4 regions of the Martinezella sp. CNPSo 3959 genome follow, and region 1 is predicted to be linked to each of the others. Evidence: predicted binding sites of a transcription regulator. Region 1 holds the regulator's gene; each other region holds the start of a gene.
What was found. The regulator PhoB, encoded in region 1, activates phosphate uptake and scavenging genes when phosphate is short. The targets are predictions, from matches to a motif close to TGTCATNNANCTGTCAT.
Positions count from the first base shown of each region.

Region 1 (4,214 bases):
GAGCGGGAAACCGCCGCCGATACCCTTGGCGACCGCCATGATGTCAGGCTTGATGCCGGACCATTCATGGGCAAAGAGCTTGCCGGTACGGCCGACACCGCACTGAACTTCGTCGAGGATCAAAAGCAGGCCGTGCTCATCGCAGATCTCCCGCAGCCCCCGCAGGAATTCGTTGGTCGCCGGGCGGATGCCGCCCTCGCCCTGAACCGGCTCGATCAGGATCGCAGCCGTCGCATCCGTGATGGCGGCGCGCACGGCATCGAGATCGCCGAACTCCACCTGGTCGAAGCCCGGTGCCTTCGGGCCGAAGCCTTCGATATACTTCTCCTGGCCACCGGCGGCGATCGTTGCGATGGTGCGGCCGTGGAAGGCGCCTTCGAAGGTGATGATATGGAACTTCTCGGGATGCCCCTTGGCGAACTGATAGCGCCGCGCAGTCTTGATGGCGCACTCCAGCGCCTCCGCGCCCGAATTGGTGAAGAACACCTTGTCGGCGAAGGTCACCTCCGTCAGCCGCTTCGACAGCTTCTCCTGGCCGGGCACCTCATAGAGGTTGGACAGGTGCCAGACCTTGTCGGCCTGCGCCTTCAGCTCGGCGACAAGATGGGGATGAGCATGACCGAGCGAATTGACCGCGACGCCGGCTGCGAAATCGAGGTAGCGTTCGCCATTCTCAGTGACCAGCCAGACGCCCTCGCCTCGCTCGAACCGCAGCGGAGCGCGCAAGTAGGTGTCGTAAAGCGGCGTGGTCTCGGCCATGGCCATATCTCCTGATCACAACTTTAAGGACCGATCGCTTCCATTTGATGAAACGGGTCCGAAAAAATCAAAAATGCCGCCTTGCGGCGGCTTGGGCACTATTGATGTTTTGCACCGCGATGTCAACAAAACTGCCGTTTTAGCAGGTGCGAGAAAACGCTTGCCGGCAAAAGAGATGCATCGGGCGGCGCCTATGGCAGAAATGCCACGCCCGGACAGCAAGTTGGGGAAAACCTCGAAATCGATTCCTCAAGATTCCCGCGACTCTTGTCACGGAGTCAGCCTCACACTAGGTTAAAAACCAATTGCTAGACTGCATGCGGCGGAACTAGTCACCACAATTTTAGAGCGTTTCGCGCCTCGATACCATGCGAGGCAATGGTGAGGGATTCTGCCATCGGAAACGCGACAGCGGAGACAGGGCATGAATTGGACAGACGAACGCGTCGAGAAGCTGAAAAAGCTATGGTCCGAAGGATTGAGCGCCAGCCAGATCGCTGCGCAGCTCGGTGGCGTGAGCCGTAATGCCGTTATCGGCAAGGTACATCGCCTGAACCTCCCCGGCCGAGCGAAGGCGGGCGGCACGACAACCGCAGCGCGCACGCCGAAGCGAAGCGCAGCGGCACCTCGCGCTGCGACCTACGGATCGCGCGTTGCTACCCGCACGGTGGTTGCCCGCCAGCAGGGCGCAACCATGCTGAAGGAAGAGATCGAGATCGATTCCGTCAATGAAATCCAGTATCGCCCGGCATCGAACGTCGTCGTTCCGATCTCCCGCCGCCTCGGCCTGACGGAACTGACGGAGCGCACCTGCAAGTGGCCGGTCGGCGATCCGCTGAAGGACGATTTCCATTTCTGCGGCAACGAAAGCCCAGATTCATCGCCTTACTGCACCTACCATCAGCGCCTGGCCTACCAGCCGGTGCATGAACGCCGTCGGCCAGCGCAACCACGCGGCTGAGACGCGCCATCGATGAGATAAAAGAAACGGGCCCTTGGGGCCTGTTTTCTGTTTCCGCCGCTATGTTGAATGCCTGATCGGGGATACCCGATCAGGCCTCCATGGAGTAGCCCGCGCCGCGAACGGTGCGGATGACATCCTGCATATTGGAGAAATTGAGCGCCTTGCGCAGGCGGCCGACATGGACGTCGACCGTGCGTTCGTCGACGTAGATATCGTGACCCCATACGCCGTCCAGCAGCTGCGAACGCGAGAAGACGCGGCCCGGCGAGGACATCAGGAACTCCAGCAGGCGGAATTCCGTGGGCCCCAGCCGCACTTCGCGGCTCTTGCGGTGGACGCGATGGGTTTCGCGATCCAGCTCGATATCGCCGCAGCGCAGCACCGTGGAGAGAACCTCCGGGCGGGCACGCCGCAGCATCGCCTTGACGCGGGCCATCAGCTCCGGCGTCGAGAACGGCTTGACGACATAATCGTCCGCGCCGGTCGAAAGCCCGCGCACGCGCTCGCTTTCCTCGCCGCGCGCCGTCAGCATGATGATCGGCAGACGCTCCGTCTCCGGCCGCATACGCAGCCGGCGGCAGAGCTCGATGCCGGACACGCCGGGGAGCATCCAGTCGAGGATCAGGAGATCGGGGATGCGCTCCTGGAGACGCAGCTCGGCCTCATCGCCTCTGAGGATCGTGTCTACCTCGAAGCCTTCGGCCTCAAGATTGTAGCGCAGCAGAACGCTGAGCGCTTCCTCGTCTTCTACAACAGCAACTCTCGGAACCATGCGCCTATGGTCTCCTTTCTTCGCTTTCGGATTATTCCGTCACTGCGCCGACGGTATTGGCGGTATCGTCCTTCGGGCGCTCGCCTTCCGGCTGCGCGCCCGTCGCCATGTAATAGATCGTCTCGGCGATGTTGGTGGCATGATCGCCGATGCGCTCGATGTTCTTGGCGCAGAAAAGAAGATGCGTGCAGGTGGTGATGTTGCGCGGATCTTCCATCATGTAGGTCAGCATCTCGCGAAAGAGCGAGGTGTACATGGCGTCGATTTCCTCGTCGCGTTCGCGGATCGACACGGCCTTGTCCGGCGAGCGGGTCGCGTAGACATCCAGAACTTCCTTGAGCTGGCTCAGCGCCAGTTCGGAGAGATGCTCGATGCCGCGAGCGAGACGGCGCGGGACACCGGTGCCCTGGACGGCGATGACGCGCTTTGCGGTGTTCTTGCCGAGATCGCCGACGCGCTCCAGATCGGAGGCGATGCGGATCGAGCCCATGATTTCACGCAGGTCAGCCGCCATCGGCTGACGGCGGGCGATGGTGACGATCGCCTTGTCGCCGACTTCGCGCTCGGCATGATCGAGAACGACGTCGTCGGAGATGACCTTCTGGGCCAGGGCAGTGTCGCTGTTGACCAGCGCGCGTACGCTGTCGCTAACCATCTGCTCTGCCAGGCCGCCCATTTCAGCAATGCGGCGCGTCAGGAACTTCAGGTCTTCGTCATAGGCAGAGAGAATGTGAGTGGAGACCATTTTTCTATCCTCAAGGTGAACTGTGTGAAATGAGCCGCGCGCCTGACATCATCAACCAAAACGGCCCATGATGTAATCCTGCGTGCGGAAATCGTCGGGATTGGTGAACATCTTATCGGTGTCGTTCTCCTCGACCAGGTGGCCGAGATGGAACATTGCGGTACGCTGCGAGACGCGGGCTGCCTGCTGCATGGAGTGCGTCACGATGACGATGGTGAAATTCTCCCGCAGTTCGTGGATGAGATCCTCAACCTTGGCGGTTGCGATGGGGTCGAGCGCCGAGCATGGCTCGTCCATCAGGATGACTTCCGGACTGACCGCGACGGCGCGGGCGATGCACAGACGCTGCTGCTGACCGCCGGACAGGCTCGTGCCGGCATCATGGAGCCGATCCTTCACCTCGCCCCAGAGACCGGCCTTCTGAAGACTGCGCTCGACGATATGCTCGAGATCGGCCTTTGAGCGATGCAGGCCATGGATGCGCGGGCCGTAGGCGACGTTCTCATAGATGGACTTCGGAAACGGGTTGGGCTTCTGGAAGACCATGCCGACGCGGGCGCGCAACTCCACCACGTCGATGCTGTCGTCGTAGACATCCTGATCGTCGAGCGTGATCTTGCCGGTGACGCGGCAGGTCTCGATCGTATCGTTCATGCGATTGAGGCAGCGCAGGAAGGTGGACTTGCCGCAACCGGAAGGGCCGATCAAAGCCGTAACCGTATTCGCGCGGATCTTCAAATTGACGTCAAAGAGCGCCCGCTTGTCGCCGTAGAACACAGAAACGTCCTGGCCGATCATCTTGTAGGGGATCGTCATCATCTTCCTGGACAATGCTTTTTCGCTGGCGGCTTCCGTCATCATGTTCATTTCGTGCGCCCTCCCTTACCAGCGCCGCTCAAAGCGGCGGCGCAGCAGGATGGCGCCGATGTTCATCGCGACGAGGAAGAAGAGAAGCACGATGATGGCACCCGACG
Region 1 is NZ_JBXSOV010000004.1:28,495-32,708, reverse strand. Features, by position in the region: gene AC13RE_RS12595 (aspartate aminotransferase family protein) at 1-759, opposite strand, end outside; gene AC13RE_RS12590 (GcrA family cell cycle regulator) at 1,184-1,720, shown strand; gene phoB (phosphate regulon transcriptional regulator PhoB) at 1,812-2,495, opposite strand; gene phoU (phosphate signaling complex protein PhoU) at 2,527-3,240, opposite strand; gene pstB (phosphate ABC transporter ATP-binding protein PstB) at 3,292-4,107, opposite strand; gene pstA (phosphate ABC transporter permease PstA) at 4,123-4,214, opposite strand, start outside.

Region 2 (4,214 bases), on a different contig from region 1:
TGAGGAGACACAGCAATTGCCGCTGCGCTTCCTGACCCTGGCACCATCCTGCGTCCCTTCGGCGCCCGGCCTGGAACTTGCCGGCGCGGAATTCCGGTCAGGCGAAATGGCGATCATGCTCAGTTGGCCGGAGATTTCCGGCGTCGCCGAAGTAATGAACATGCGAGGGGTCCTTGAGCGAAGCGAGCCGATGCGCAGCGTCCTCAAGGCCGGACTTGCGAGCGGCAAGCGCGTTTGCGGTCATGCTCGCGGCCTCGAAGGCGCGGAATTGCAAGCCTTTGTCGCCGCAGGCATCCAATCCGATCACGAACTCACCTCAGGCGAGGACTTGCTGGCGAAATTACGGGCGGGCCTGACCATCGAGTTGCGCGGTTCTCATGACTATGTCCTGCCCGGCATTGTCGAGGCCCTGAAAAAGCTGCCTCATCTGCCGCAAACACTGACGATCTGCACCGATGACGTCTTCCCCGACGACCTCGTGAATGACGGCGCGATGTCATCAGTCCTGCGGCGCCTCATAGGCTATGGCATGAAGCCGGTCGATGCCATCCGCGCCGCCACGCTCAACGCCGCTATGTGGTTGAACCGTTATGATCTGGGGTTGGTCGCGCCCGGCCGCCGCGCCGACATCGTCATCCTCTCCGATCTGGAAAGGATCGTGGTCGACCGCGTCTATGCATCGGGGCGTGAAGTTGCCAGCGGCGGCAATCTTATTGGAAGAGGCACGAGCGTGTCCTCGGATGCCTATCGCGACACCGTAAAGCTTGAGAAACTTTCCGCCACCGATTTCACCATCACTCTGCCAGGTATGACTGAGGCAAGGGTGAACACCGTCGTCAGTCCGCGGTTTACAAAATGGGGAGAGGCGGCCGTCAAAGTCGAAGACGGCAAGCTCGTTCTGCCTGATCACATGCTCCTGATGGCCGTCATCCACCGCCATGGCAGAAAAGAGCCGACGCCGGTCATCGGCATCCTGGAGGACTGGGGCTATTGGCGCGGTGCTCTGGCAACGACGATATCGCATGACAGCCATAACCTCACGATCTTCGGCCGCGATCCGGCGGATATGGCTGCGGCGGCCAATGCCGTCATCGAGGCCGGCGGCGGCATGGCGACGGCGGCCGATGGCGAGGTGACGGCAGTGCTTCCCCTGCCCGTCTGCGGCTTGCTGTCGGATGCGCCCGCAAAGGACGTGGCCGATGACTTCGCCAGGCTGCGCGCGGCGGCCGATGCCATCGCTGACTGGATGCCGCCCATTCGCACTTTCAAGGCAGTCGTCGGAGCAAGCCTCGCCTGCAATCCCGGCCCGCATGTGACCGATCTCGGACTGACCGACGGAACTACCCGGGACATCAGACCGCTTCTGGCTGCAAGCCGAAACTGAAGTCACCGGCCAAACGGTAATACTGCCGATTTAGAAGAACATCCGAACCGCAGTGGACGTCCTCTATTCTGTCACATCCATGTCATGAAATACGCCGACACCTCATGCCAAATCAGGAGCGGGTACTCAGATGGATTATTTCAGACGTTTCAACTTTCTGTTCGCGACGCCAACCTTTGACAATGAGGATCTGGAGGGTGCCCGCTACAATCAGATCGTCGAGGAGATCGAACGCTCCGGTTTCGAGGTGGTGCGCGCGCGCAATCTCGAAGATGCCGAGATCGCCGTACAGACGGATGCCGCTATCGGCTGCATGCTGGTCGACTGGGGCAAGAAGGGCCTGGAAGGCAAGACAGCCTCTCTCATCAACCTCATGCGCCGGCGCGGCCTCGAATTCCCCATCATCCTGCTGATCCGTCGCAAGCGCTTCGAGGATGTGCCGGTCGAAGTCCTCGATTTTATCGACGGCTACGTCTTCCTGTCAGAAGAAACGCCCGCTTTCATCGCTAAGAGCCTCATCAGCCGCCTCAAGCAATATGCCGAAACGCTGAAGACGCCGTTCTTCGGCGCTCTCGTCGATTATGCCGAGGAGGGTAATCACCTCTGGACCTGCCCCGGGCACAATGGCGGCATCTTCTATAGCCGCAGCCCCATCGGTCGGGTCTTTATGGAACATTTGGGTGAAGCGGTCTTCCGCGACGATCTCGACAATTCCGTGCTCGATCTCGGCGACCTCCTGACCCATGAGGGACCTGCGCTTGCCGCGCAAAAGGAAGCAGCCAAGATCTTCGGCGCCGAGAAGACCTATTTCGTGCTGAACGGCACCTCCACGTCAAACAAGGTCGCGCTCTCGGCGCTCGTGACCGACGGCGATCTCGTGCTGTTCGACCGCAACAACCACAAGGCCGCCCATCACGGCGCCCTGATGATCTCGGGCGGTATTCCGGTCTATCTGCCGACCAGACGCAATCTCTATGGCCTCATCGGTCCGATGGATTTCGCTGAAATGGACGAGGACGCGCTGCGCGAGCGTATCCGCACCCATCCGCTGGTGAAAGATCCGGAGGCCTACAAGAAGCCTCGGCCGTTCCGCGTCGCGGTCGTGGAACAGTGCACCTATGACGGCACCATCCACAATGCTGAGATGATCCTCAAGCGCATCGGCCATCTCTGCGATTACATTCTTTTCGACGAGGCCTGGGCCGGCTTCATGAAGTTTCATCCGCTTTATGCCGGGCGCTTTGCCATGGGTCTTTCCGACCTCGGCCCGGATGCGCCTGGTATCATCGCCACCCAATCCACCCATAAGCAGCTGGCAAGCTTCTCGCAGGCCTCGCAGATCCACATGAAGGATAGGCACATCACCGGCCAGAAGCGCCGCGTAGAGCACCGGCGCTTCAACGAAAGCTTCATGCAGCACGCTTCGACCTCGCCCTTCTATCCGCTGTTTGCCTCGCTCGACGTCGGCGCGCAGATGATGAAGGGCCGCTCGGGCGAAGTGCTCTGGGACGACACGATCCGTCTCGGCATCGAACTGCGCAAGAAAATCCGTGCCGTGCGCCGCGAATTCGAGGAGAAGGAGCATCGTCAGGAACGTCGCTGGTTCTTCGAGCCTTTCGTGCCGGATCGGGTCGCGATCCCGGATGTGTCGAGCCCAGGCGCCGTGCATGACGTGTCGTGGGAAAGCGTCGCGACCGACCAACTCGCCACCAATCCCGCCTTCTGGCACCTGACGCCCGATGCGGCATGGCACGGCTTTTCCGGTATGGAACCGGGCTTTGCCATGACAGACCCGAACAAGCTTACCCTGCTGACACCGGGCTTTGATCGCCGAACGGGGAAATACACGGAACACGGCATACCGGCACCCGTGGTCGCGCAATATCTGCGCGAAAACCGTATCGTCGCGGAAAAGAACGATCTCAATTCGCTGCTCTTCCTCCTTACCCCCGGTGTCGAAGCCAGCAAGGCCGGCACGTTGATCAGCGGCCTTGTCGCCTTCAAGAAGCTTCATGACGACAATGCGCTGCTGGAAGAAGCAATCCCGGAATTCTATCGCCGCCGTCCAGGCCGCTATGCAGGCGTGCGCCTGCGCGATCTTTGCGCTGAAATGCACAATTTCTTCCGCCAGGCCGATGTGAGCGCCCTGCAGACAAAACAGTTTTCCGCCGAACACCTGCCGCCGATCGCCATGTCGCCGCATGATGCTGCGCGCTGCCTCGTTCGCAACGATGTCGACTATCTGCCGATCGACGCTATCGCCGGCCGCATCGCAACGACACCCTTCGTCGTCTATCCTCCGGGTATCGCGACGATCGTGCCGGGCGAGCGCCTGACGGAGCAGGCAAAACCCATGATCGACTATCTCAAGATGTTTGAAACCTGCTTCAACACCTTCCCCGGTTTCGAGGTGGAGATTCAAGGCCTCTATCGCGAGATCGATGCAGCCGGCAAAATCCGGCTCTATACCTACGTCGTCGCGGAATAGGCTGGAAATTCGGATTGGTCATGAAGCAGGATAAAACAATCATCGTTCGTCCGTCCCGGGAGAGCGACGTCGATGCCATGCTGGCAATCTATCGCCGCCATATTCACCGCGGCGTCGAGGCTGGGGTTGATGATAGCGACACGCCGCAGCCGGACGATCTGCGCGAACGGCGCAAGAATTTGAAGGACAAACGCTTCCCACATGTCGTTGCGATCGAGGGTGAGAAGGTCGTCGGCTATGCCTATGTGGTATTGTTTCGTAAGCGCCCTGCCTATCGCTACACCGTCAAGCATTCGATCTATGTGCATCACGACCATGTTGGCCAGGGTGTCGGCAGCCTGC
Region 2 is NZ_JBXSOV010000017.1:16,094-20,307, reverse strand. Features, by position in the region: gene AC13RE_RS25480 (adenine deaminase) at 1-1,384, shown strand, start outside; gene AC13RE_RS25475 (Orn/Lys/Arg family decarboxylase) at 1,515-3,872, shown strand; gene AC13RE_RS25470 (GNAT family N-acetyltransferase) at 3,893-4,214, shown strand, end outside.
Region 2: the regulator PhoB is predicted to act here: its motif matches at 1,454-1,470, upstream of AC13RE_RS25475 (Orn/Lys/Arg family decarboxylase).

Region 3 (4,214 bases), on a different contig from region 1:
AGCACGGGCTTTGCTCGTATCGTTCCTTCTGGCCGGTACCGGTGTGGTGGTGACAGGGTGTAATACGAAGAAGGATATCGACATCACCAAGCTTGGTGTCGAGACCGATCCGCCGGAGATGCTCTACAATCAGGGCCTTGCCAACATCAAAGCTGGCAACATGACGGAGGCTGGCAAGAAGTTCGATGCCATCAATCAGCAGCAACCTTTCTCCGAATGGGCGCGCAAGGCATTGGTAATGAGCACCTTCGTGAAATACCGCACAGGCCGGTATGACGACGCGGTGCAGACCGGCAATACCTATCTCAAGCAATATCCCGGCTCGGAAGATGCCGACTATGTGCAATATCTGGTCGGTTCTTCCTATGCCAAGCAGATAGTGGACGTGACGCAGGACCAGCGTGCTGCACAGCAGACGATCGAGGCGATGACCAAGCTCGTCAACACCTATCCGAAGTCGCAATATGTCAGCGACGCTCAGGAAAAGATCCGCTTTGCCAAGGATCAGCTTGCCGGCAAGGAAATGCAGGTCGGCCGTTATTATCTGGAGCGCAAGGATTATCTGGCTGCCATCTCCCGCTTCCGTGTGGTGGTGGAGCAGTATCCGACGACGAACCAGATCGAAGAAGCGCTGGCACGACTCGTCGAAGCCTATTATGCAATGGGTATTGTTCCCGAAGCCCAGACGGCCGCCGCGGTTCTCGGTCACAACTATCCGGACAGCCGCTGGTATAAGGATTCCTATCAGCTGCTGCAGAAGGGCGGCGTCGAGCCGAGCGAAAATTCGGGCTCGTGGATTTCCAGGGCGGGCAAGAAACTTCTTCTTGGGACGTGAGATTGAGCACAGATGCTGATCCAGCTTTCGATCCGCGATATCGTTTTGATCGAGCGGCTGGATCTTGCCTTCGAGTCCGGGCTTTCGGTTTTGACCGGCGAGACGGGTGCGGGCAAATCCATCCTGCTTGACAGCCTGTCGCTGGCCCTGGGCGGGCGTGGCGATGGCGGGCTTGTGCGCCATGGCGAGGAGCGCGGTCAGGTGACCGCTGTGTTCGATGTCGGCACGCAGCATCCAGCCCGCAAGCTTCTGCGCGAAAACGGCATCGATGATGACGGCGATTTGATTTTCCGCCGCGTTCAATCCGCCGATGGCCGCACCAAAGCCTTTGTCAACGATCAGGCCCTCAGCGTTCAGCTCATGCGCCAGATCGGGCAGCTCCTTGTCGAAATCCACGGTCAGCATGATGACCGAGCGCTCGTCGATACGGATGCGCACCGCATCTTGCTCGATGCTTTCGCTGGCCTCGCCGACGAGGCGCAGGAAGTCGGCAGGCTTTACAAGATCTGGCGCGATACCGATCGCACGTTAAGGAAGCATAGAGAGCAGGTTGAGAGGGCCGCCCGCGAGGCCGACTATCTTCGCGCCTCCGTCGAGGAATTGGAGAAGCTCTCGCCGCAGGACGGCGAAGAAGACGAGCTTGCCGAAAAACGCTCGCGGATGATGAAGGCCGAGCGTATTGCCGGCGATATTGCCGAGGCCTCCGAATTCCTCAATGGCAACGCATCGCCCGTGCCGCATATCGCCTCGCTGGTGCGCCGGCTGGAGCGAAAGAGTCATGAGGCACCTGGCCTTCTGGAAGATACCGTCGCATTGCTGGATGCCGCTCTCGATCAGCTTTCCAACGCGCAGATGGAGGTTGAAGCCGCGCTGCGTAAGACGGAATACGATCCGCGCGAACTGGAGCGGGTCGAGGAGCGCCTCTTTGCGTTGCGGGGCGCCTCGCGTAAATATTCCGTGCCGGTGACGGAACTGCCGGCCCTGGCCGCACGCATGATTTCCGATCTTGCAGATGTCGATGCCGGCGAGGAGCGGCTGGCGCGACTTGACGCCGAGCTCGCCGCTGCAAAGGCGGCTTACGACGTTGCCGCGCGCGGCCTGTCGGAGAAGCGCCGTCACGCAGGCGAGGCGCTTGCAGTGGCCGTCATGGCCGAATTGCCAGCCCTGAAGCTCGAGCGTGCGCGTTTCATGGTGGAGATATCAAGCGATCCCGAAGCCGGAACGGCCGATGGCATCGATGTCGTCGAATTCCACGTTCAGACCAACCCCGGTACGCGTCCAGGCCCGATCACCAAGGTTGCTTCCGGAGGCGAGCTGTCGCGCTTTCTCCTGGCATTGAAGGTTGCGCTCGCCGATCGCGGCTCGGCGCCGACCCTCGTATTCGACGAAATTGACACCGGTGTCGGTGGCGCCGTCGCCGATGCGATTGGCCAGAGGCTGAAGCGCCTGTCCGATCGCGTACAGGTGCTGTCGGTTACCCATGCACCGCAGGTCGCCGCTCGCGCCGCAACGCATCTCCTGATCTCCAAGGGGCCGGTCGCGGATGGCTCGGAAAAAATTTCCACGCGCGTCGCCACCATGGAGCCGAAGGATCGCACCGAGGAAATCGCACGCATGCTTGCCGGCGCTTCTGTGACCGAAGAGGCGAGGGCGGCCGCCAAACGCTTGCTGGCCGGCAACGGCTGATCTCACGACTGTCCATGGAGCAGATATCGGCCACGATCTGCCACGGACATCTCGCTCGGTCTTTCGGCAGTCCTGCGTCACATGTCCTTCATCGTCCCCGGCTAGGCAGGCTGGAATCCGGAGACCGTCAATGCACTCGACCGTACAGCCAAATCGCCCCAAAATCGCGGAAACCGTTATCCACCCGACAGCGAAGATAAGAGATTCGCGCATCGGCAGATGCTGCGAGATTTTGGAAGACACATCTCTACACGCAGCCGAACTCGGGGATTTCTCCTATCTGGGCCCCCGCTGCATCGTCGGCGACGCAACGATTGGAAAGTTTTGCGCCATTGCGGCGGAGGTGAGGATCGGTGCTCCCAATCACCCGATGGACCGCCCCTCGATGCATCGCTTCACCTATTGTCCGGAATATTACTCGGCGGACGCCGTGCGGGATCATGCGTTTTTCGATCGGCGGAAGGAAGACCGCGCTGTCATCGGCAATGACGTCTGGATTGGTCACGGCGTGACCGTCTTGCCGGGCGTAAAGGTTGGAGACGGTGCCGTGCTCGCAGCCGGTGCAGTCATCACCAAAGATGTCCAGCCATATACGATCGTCGGCGGTATTCCCGCGAAATTCATTCGAGAGCGCTTCACGCGAAGCATTGCAGAGAGGCTTGCGTCCATTGCCTGGTGGGATTGGCCGTTTGAAACAATCATCGAGCGGCTTGCTGATTTTCAATCAAGCGACATAGAAGCCTTTTGCGAGCGCTGGTCTTGATCCGCGTCTGCGCGACATGCATCATAGCCGGCACTTAGGATCGATCATATCCTCCGCAGACCCGCGGGATTTGTGTGCTTTGTTTATTCTCGCCAGAACATAGAAACCATGCTGCCCGTCAGGCAATACGGCGCCAAAGACGCCGACCACCACGTTTTCCATATTTGAACGGGCGCCATCGATGCCATCCGCGACGAGTTGCAGCGGGTTCAAATTCGAGAGGTCATCGGCCGTATGGAAACTTGCCCACCAGCCAGCTCGGGTCTTCAGGTCCGTAAACCGGCCGCTTTCAATCTCCGTCACATGAGCCTTCAAGAGTGCCCTAAAGCGAGGTGTCTCGCACCCCATATGAATGTGAAGCCGATCTTGCGTGCGCCAGCTGGCGGCGTTTATCGCCAGAGCAAAATTCTGCCTCGAAGCCTTCGTTGCACGCGGATCGATTGCCGATAACTCTTTCCACGCTTCCTCAAAGTAGTTCGGCGCGCCTGCGGTCAGAAGGCGAGGGTCCTCGATACCGGGGACGTCGGCGAGGGGCGCAAGAATGGTTCGCTCTTTGTCAGCCGGTTCGCGAAGGACAACGTAGGACGACAGCGGATCCGGCGACTCCACTATTTTGAGGCACGGATATGGCGATCCTGTCAGGGTGGAGTTGATCTCACAAGCTCTAACGACCAGCCCCAAGGCAGAGCGGCTGACGAACGAGCTCATGATCAAGACTGCACCGATGAGAAAAATGGAGAGAACGGCAAGACGATGCTTCATGCGTGATTTCGAATTTCTGCTGACGATCCGATCATTTCCAGAGGTCTCGCTCTCATAATAACTTATCTTAAATCCCTTGTGATACTCGGGAAAGAGCTGCTGCTCGGGAATTGGAAAGAGAATTCCACCAAGGCAGGCTCGATGCTGATATTTCCCGCACCTGTAACA
Region 3 is NZ_JBXSOV010000001.1:773,294-777,507, reverse strand. Features, by position in the region: gene AC13RE_RS03945 (outer membrane protein assembly factor BamD) at 1-835, shown strand, start outside; gene recN (DNA repair protein RecN) at 848-2,521, shown strand; gene AC13RE_RS03935 (DapH/DapD/GlmU-related protein) at 2,652-3,284, shown strand; gene AC13RE_RS03930 (CDP-diacylglycerol diphosphatase) at 3,306-4,046, opposite strand.
Region 3: the regulator PhoB is predicted to act here: its motif matches at 2,597-2,613, upstream of AC13RE_RS03935 (DapH/DapD/GlmU-related protein).

Region 4 (4,214 bases), on a different contig from region 1:
ATCTTCGAGCCTGTCACGCATGCGGCGCAATTCCTCGATGTGAAGGGCGAGCCGTCTAGGGAAAGGCAGGCTCTTTCAATCGTTTTCGATCGCATGCACCGGCACAGCGAAGCTATCGAGTTGCGGCCCGGCCCCTTGCGCATCCAGATGGAGAACCACACGGACCTTCGCGTGCTGCCGTCGATCTGCGTGGCAAACGAGGCTCTTCATACGCTGCTTGGACAGCGCCGGCCATTTCTGACCGCCAAGCACCTGCTTTCCAACCAGACCTTCCGCGACATCTACCGCACGGATACGATCGACATCGATCAGCGGCTGAAGATCACCAGCCTCACCTTTCTGTTCACCGACCTGCGCGGTTCCACGGAATTATACGAAAGGGTCGGCGATCTCGCTGCCTTCGATCTGGTCAAGACGCATTTCGGCATCCTGCACGAGATCGTGGCAGCGGAGGCGGGTGCCGTCGTCAAGACGATCGGCGATGCGGTCATGGCGACCTTCCCGACGCCGGATCGGGCGCTCACCGCGGCGATGCGGATGCGCGAGGCCATGCTCAGCCTCAACAATGAGCGCGGCAACGACGACCTTCTCCTGAAAATCGGCATCCACGAGGGGCCGTGCATCGCCGTGAGCCTGAACGAACGACAGGATTATTTCGGGCAGACGGTCAATATCGCATCCCGCGTCCAGCATCTCGCCACATCACGCGAAATCTTCGCCACCAGTTCGGTGCTCGATCATCCTCGCGCTGCCGAACTGATGACAAGACGCGGTCTCACGCCGCAATCGCATCATGTCGCGCTGCGCGGCATCACCGACGCGATCGATATTTTCGCGATCCCTTGATAGTCCTCAGCTGGCAAAGCGACCGGCATCCGCTCCGTAGTAGTTCACGTAGCGGTTGGAGATGCTGGCGATCGGCAGGACGATCAGGACATCCGTGGTGTTGAAGGCCTGATCGACGACGGCGGTCGAGCCGACCATGGCGCCAAGGCGCAGATAGCCCTTGATCAAGGGCGGCATCGCCATCAGCGCTTTCTTCGGATTGATGGCCTCGACCGGCATCAGGTCCATGGTCCGGGCGAGCGACGGCAGTGCACCGACGGCCCAGTCATCCTTGGCGACAACATTGTGATAGAGAAAGGACAAGGCGAGCGCGTGCTGTTCCGGCAGGACACCGGGGAAGGAGGCGCAACCGATCATCGCGCCCATGCCATGCTTCAGCGCATAGGCCCAATTGCCCTGCCAGAGCAGCTCGACCGTGCGCTTGTTGCGGTAATCCGGCAGCACGCAGGAACGGCCGAGTTCCATGAAACGCTTGTCGGGATGACGGGCAAGCAGTGCGTCGATGTCGAATTCCGATGACGAATAGAAGCCACCATTTGCCATGGCCACTTCCTGGCGCAGCAGGCGGTAGGTGCCGACGATCTGGTCTTCCGAATCGCCTTCGATCGATCGATCCAGCACCAGAAGATGGTCGCAAATGGCGTCCCAGCTATCGACGTCACGCTGGCGACGCATGGCGTCAGCCGGCAATTGCGCGTTCATCTCCTCGACGAAAACGCGGTAGCGTACGGCCTGAGCGGCATCGATTTCGCGCGCCGTGCGGGCAAGGCGCGTTTCGAGATTTCCGATGCGTCCGAGCACATCGCTGGCAACCGGCTCAACCGTTGCCTTTGAAGACTGAACCATTTCGCCCTGAGCTTCGCGATTCAAAATTTCGATGGACATGGCGATTCTCCCCCTGCGGGCCGATATAGCGCCATAAACCAAATTCGTGCGACAGGAAAGTGACACGCAGCCTTGCTAAATGCAAGAACCGTGCCCATTGCAATATTCGAATAGGCGCCCCGTCCCCAACTTAGCGGCCGCAAATGCCGCAGGTTGAGCCTTCTTTTCGGCCTCTATCGAACATTGATGAGCCGGCTTCCTTGTTCGTCACTCGAAGATCGGAAAATAATTTTCAGGCGCGTTCGAAAACCGATCTGGATAGGCCGTTCAGCACTGTCTTCAGCTTCTCAGGATCGACCGGCTTTATGATGACGGCATCGGCACCGGCCAACAGCGCCTGGCGACGGATCGAATCGCGGCTGTCTGCGGTCAGTACGACGATCGGCAGCGAAGGAAGGCCATGCCTTCGTTCATGGGCCCGCAGTTGCGCAAGCACGGCCGCACCCGTGCCGCCCGGCATGTTGAAATCCGTGACCAGTACCTCCGGCCGCGTTTCGAGCTTTTCGATGCGGGCTCGAAGGCCATCGAAATCCTCGACGAGGCGGACCCTGTGGCCGGCCTTGGAGAGCATGGCCCGAACCAGCATCGCGTTGACCGGGTCATCCTCGCCCAGCAGGATATCGAGCGCACGGTCCTCCTCCGCCTCCGGCGTCGTTATACCGATCTCGGAAACGGCCTCGATCAAGGCGTCGCGTCTCTCCATGCCGCGCATGCGGCCTCTCAGCACATCGATCAGCGACTGCTCGCGCAGCGGCCGGATGAGCCAGGCATCGAAAAGATCGAGCGGATGAGTGTTGCGCTCCTCGGGATTGACCAGGAAGATCTTGCGCAGCCGAGGCACCGCAAGCGCATTTCCCTCGCTGAAATACCAGGGCGCCATGCGATGATCGACGATGAGATCCGTCCACACCCCGCCTTCGCCCATGGGGAAGGAAGGCAGAAGATCGTCCATGTCACCGGGGCCGATCAGCCGGCAGCGACCGCCGAGCGTCTGTATGGTCCGCATGATGGCCGTACTTGCCGCGCCTTCGGGGGCAAGCAGCAGGATACGAGAGCCTCTGAGCATGGTATTGCGCCGGTCGCTTCCGTTCTCTCCGGCAACCAGGCGGACCGGGAAGGAGATGACGAACTCGCTGCCCTTGCCGCGCTCGCTCGCGACGCTGAGGCCGCCACCGAATTCGCGCAGGATGCGGGCGGAGATGGCAAGGCCGAGACCGGTGCCGGCGCTTCTTTCTACCGTGGTACCGGCTTGCTCGAACTCGCCGAAGACACGGGCCTGCTCCTCCTCGGTCATGCCGGGACCGCTATCGCGCACCGATATCGTCAAATCCCGGCCATTGAGATCGACGCCGACAAGTACACCGCCGGTCTGGGTGAATTTCACCGCGTTGCCGATAACATTGAACAGAATCTGGCGCAGCCGGGCTGGATCAAACTCCAAGTTCTCCGGAACATCGGCCGCAACGCTTGCAGCGATTTCTATGCCCTTTTCATGGGCGCGATGGGCGAGCATCTCGATGACGCCTTCCAGCAGCGGCCGTAAAGCCTCCTGCCGTGGATGCAACTGGAAGCGACCGACTTCGATCGTGGAGAAATCAAGGAGATCCTCGACCAGCTGCACCAGCGCGTGACCCGATTGGCGAATGCCGGTAAGATAATTTGCCTGCTCCAGGGTCAACGGCGTCTGGGCGAGCAGATGGTTCATGCCGAGAATGCCAGACAGCGGCGTGCGGATCTCATGGCTGACGGTGGCGAGCAGCCGGGATTTGGCGGCGCTGTTATACTCGGCCTTCAATCTGGCGTCTTCGCGCAGGCGCGCAGCCTGCCGCTCCTCCGTCACGTCGCGCGCGACGCTCTGTATGCATAATTGCCCCGTCGTCGCGTCGCGGAACATGACATCGTGCCAGGCAAAAATGCGCCGCCCCTCGGGCGTTGCGATTTCCGCATCCTGATGCTTCGCGCCGGTGACGGTACGGAATACGAGGCCGGTCTCTTCCAGCGTCAGGCCCTCCGGATGCGGCCTGCCGGTCAATCGGCTGAACGTGGCATTGGCATGCATAATCCGCCGGTCGATGCTGCGTGTGACGGTGATGTCACCGAGCGCATCATGGATGGTGGCAAGGAGATTGGCGCTTTCCCTGTACTCCCACAGGCGATCATGCTCGCTCTCGCTGGCATTGGCAGCAGCAATCTCGGGCTCGTCCGCAGCGCCTCGAGCTTTGACGATGCCGATAGCGGCAAGCGCAAGGGCCACAAGACCAAACAGACCCGCGAGCAGCAGCGGCCCTCCGGCAAAGCCAATCACCAGAAAGGCTGCCCCAGCGACAAGACCCCCGCCATTCAGCCAATGGCCCAGCAACGACCGGGCCTGCGCGGGCGGTAGCGATTGCTGCCCCGCCTCACGCGGTACTGTCGATTTTACAAGCGACGACTCGTCGGCGGCCGGCCCTTCGCTCGGTCCCGTTTGGTCGTGAACTGCCGCG
Region 4 is NZ_JBXSOV010000008.1:176,602-180,815, reverse strand. Features, by position in the region: gene AC13RE_RS18570 (DUF5939 domain-containing protein) at 1-846, shown strand, start outside; gene olsB (l-ornithine N(alpha)-acyltransferase) at 853-1,731, opposite strand; gene AC13RE_RS18560 (PAS domain-containing hybrid sensor histidine kinase/response regulator) at 1,964-4,214, opposite strand, start outside.
Region 4: the regulator PhoB is predicted to act here: its motif matches at 1,780-1,796, upstream of olsB (l-ornithine N(alpha)-acyltransferase).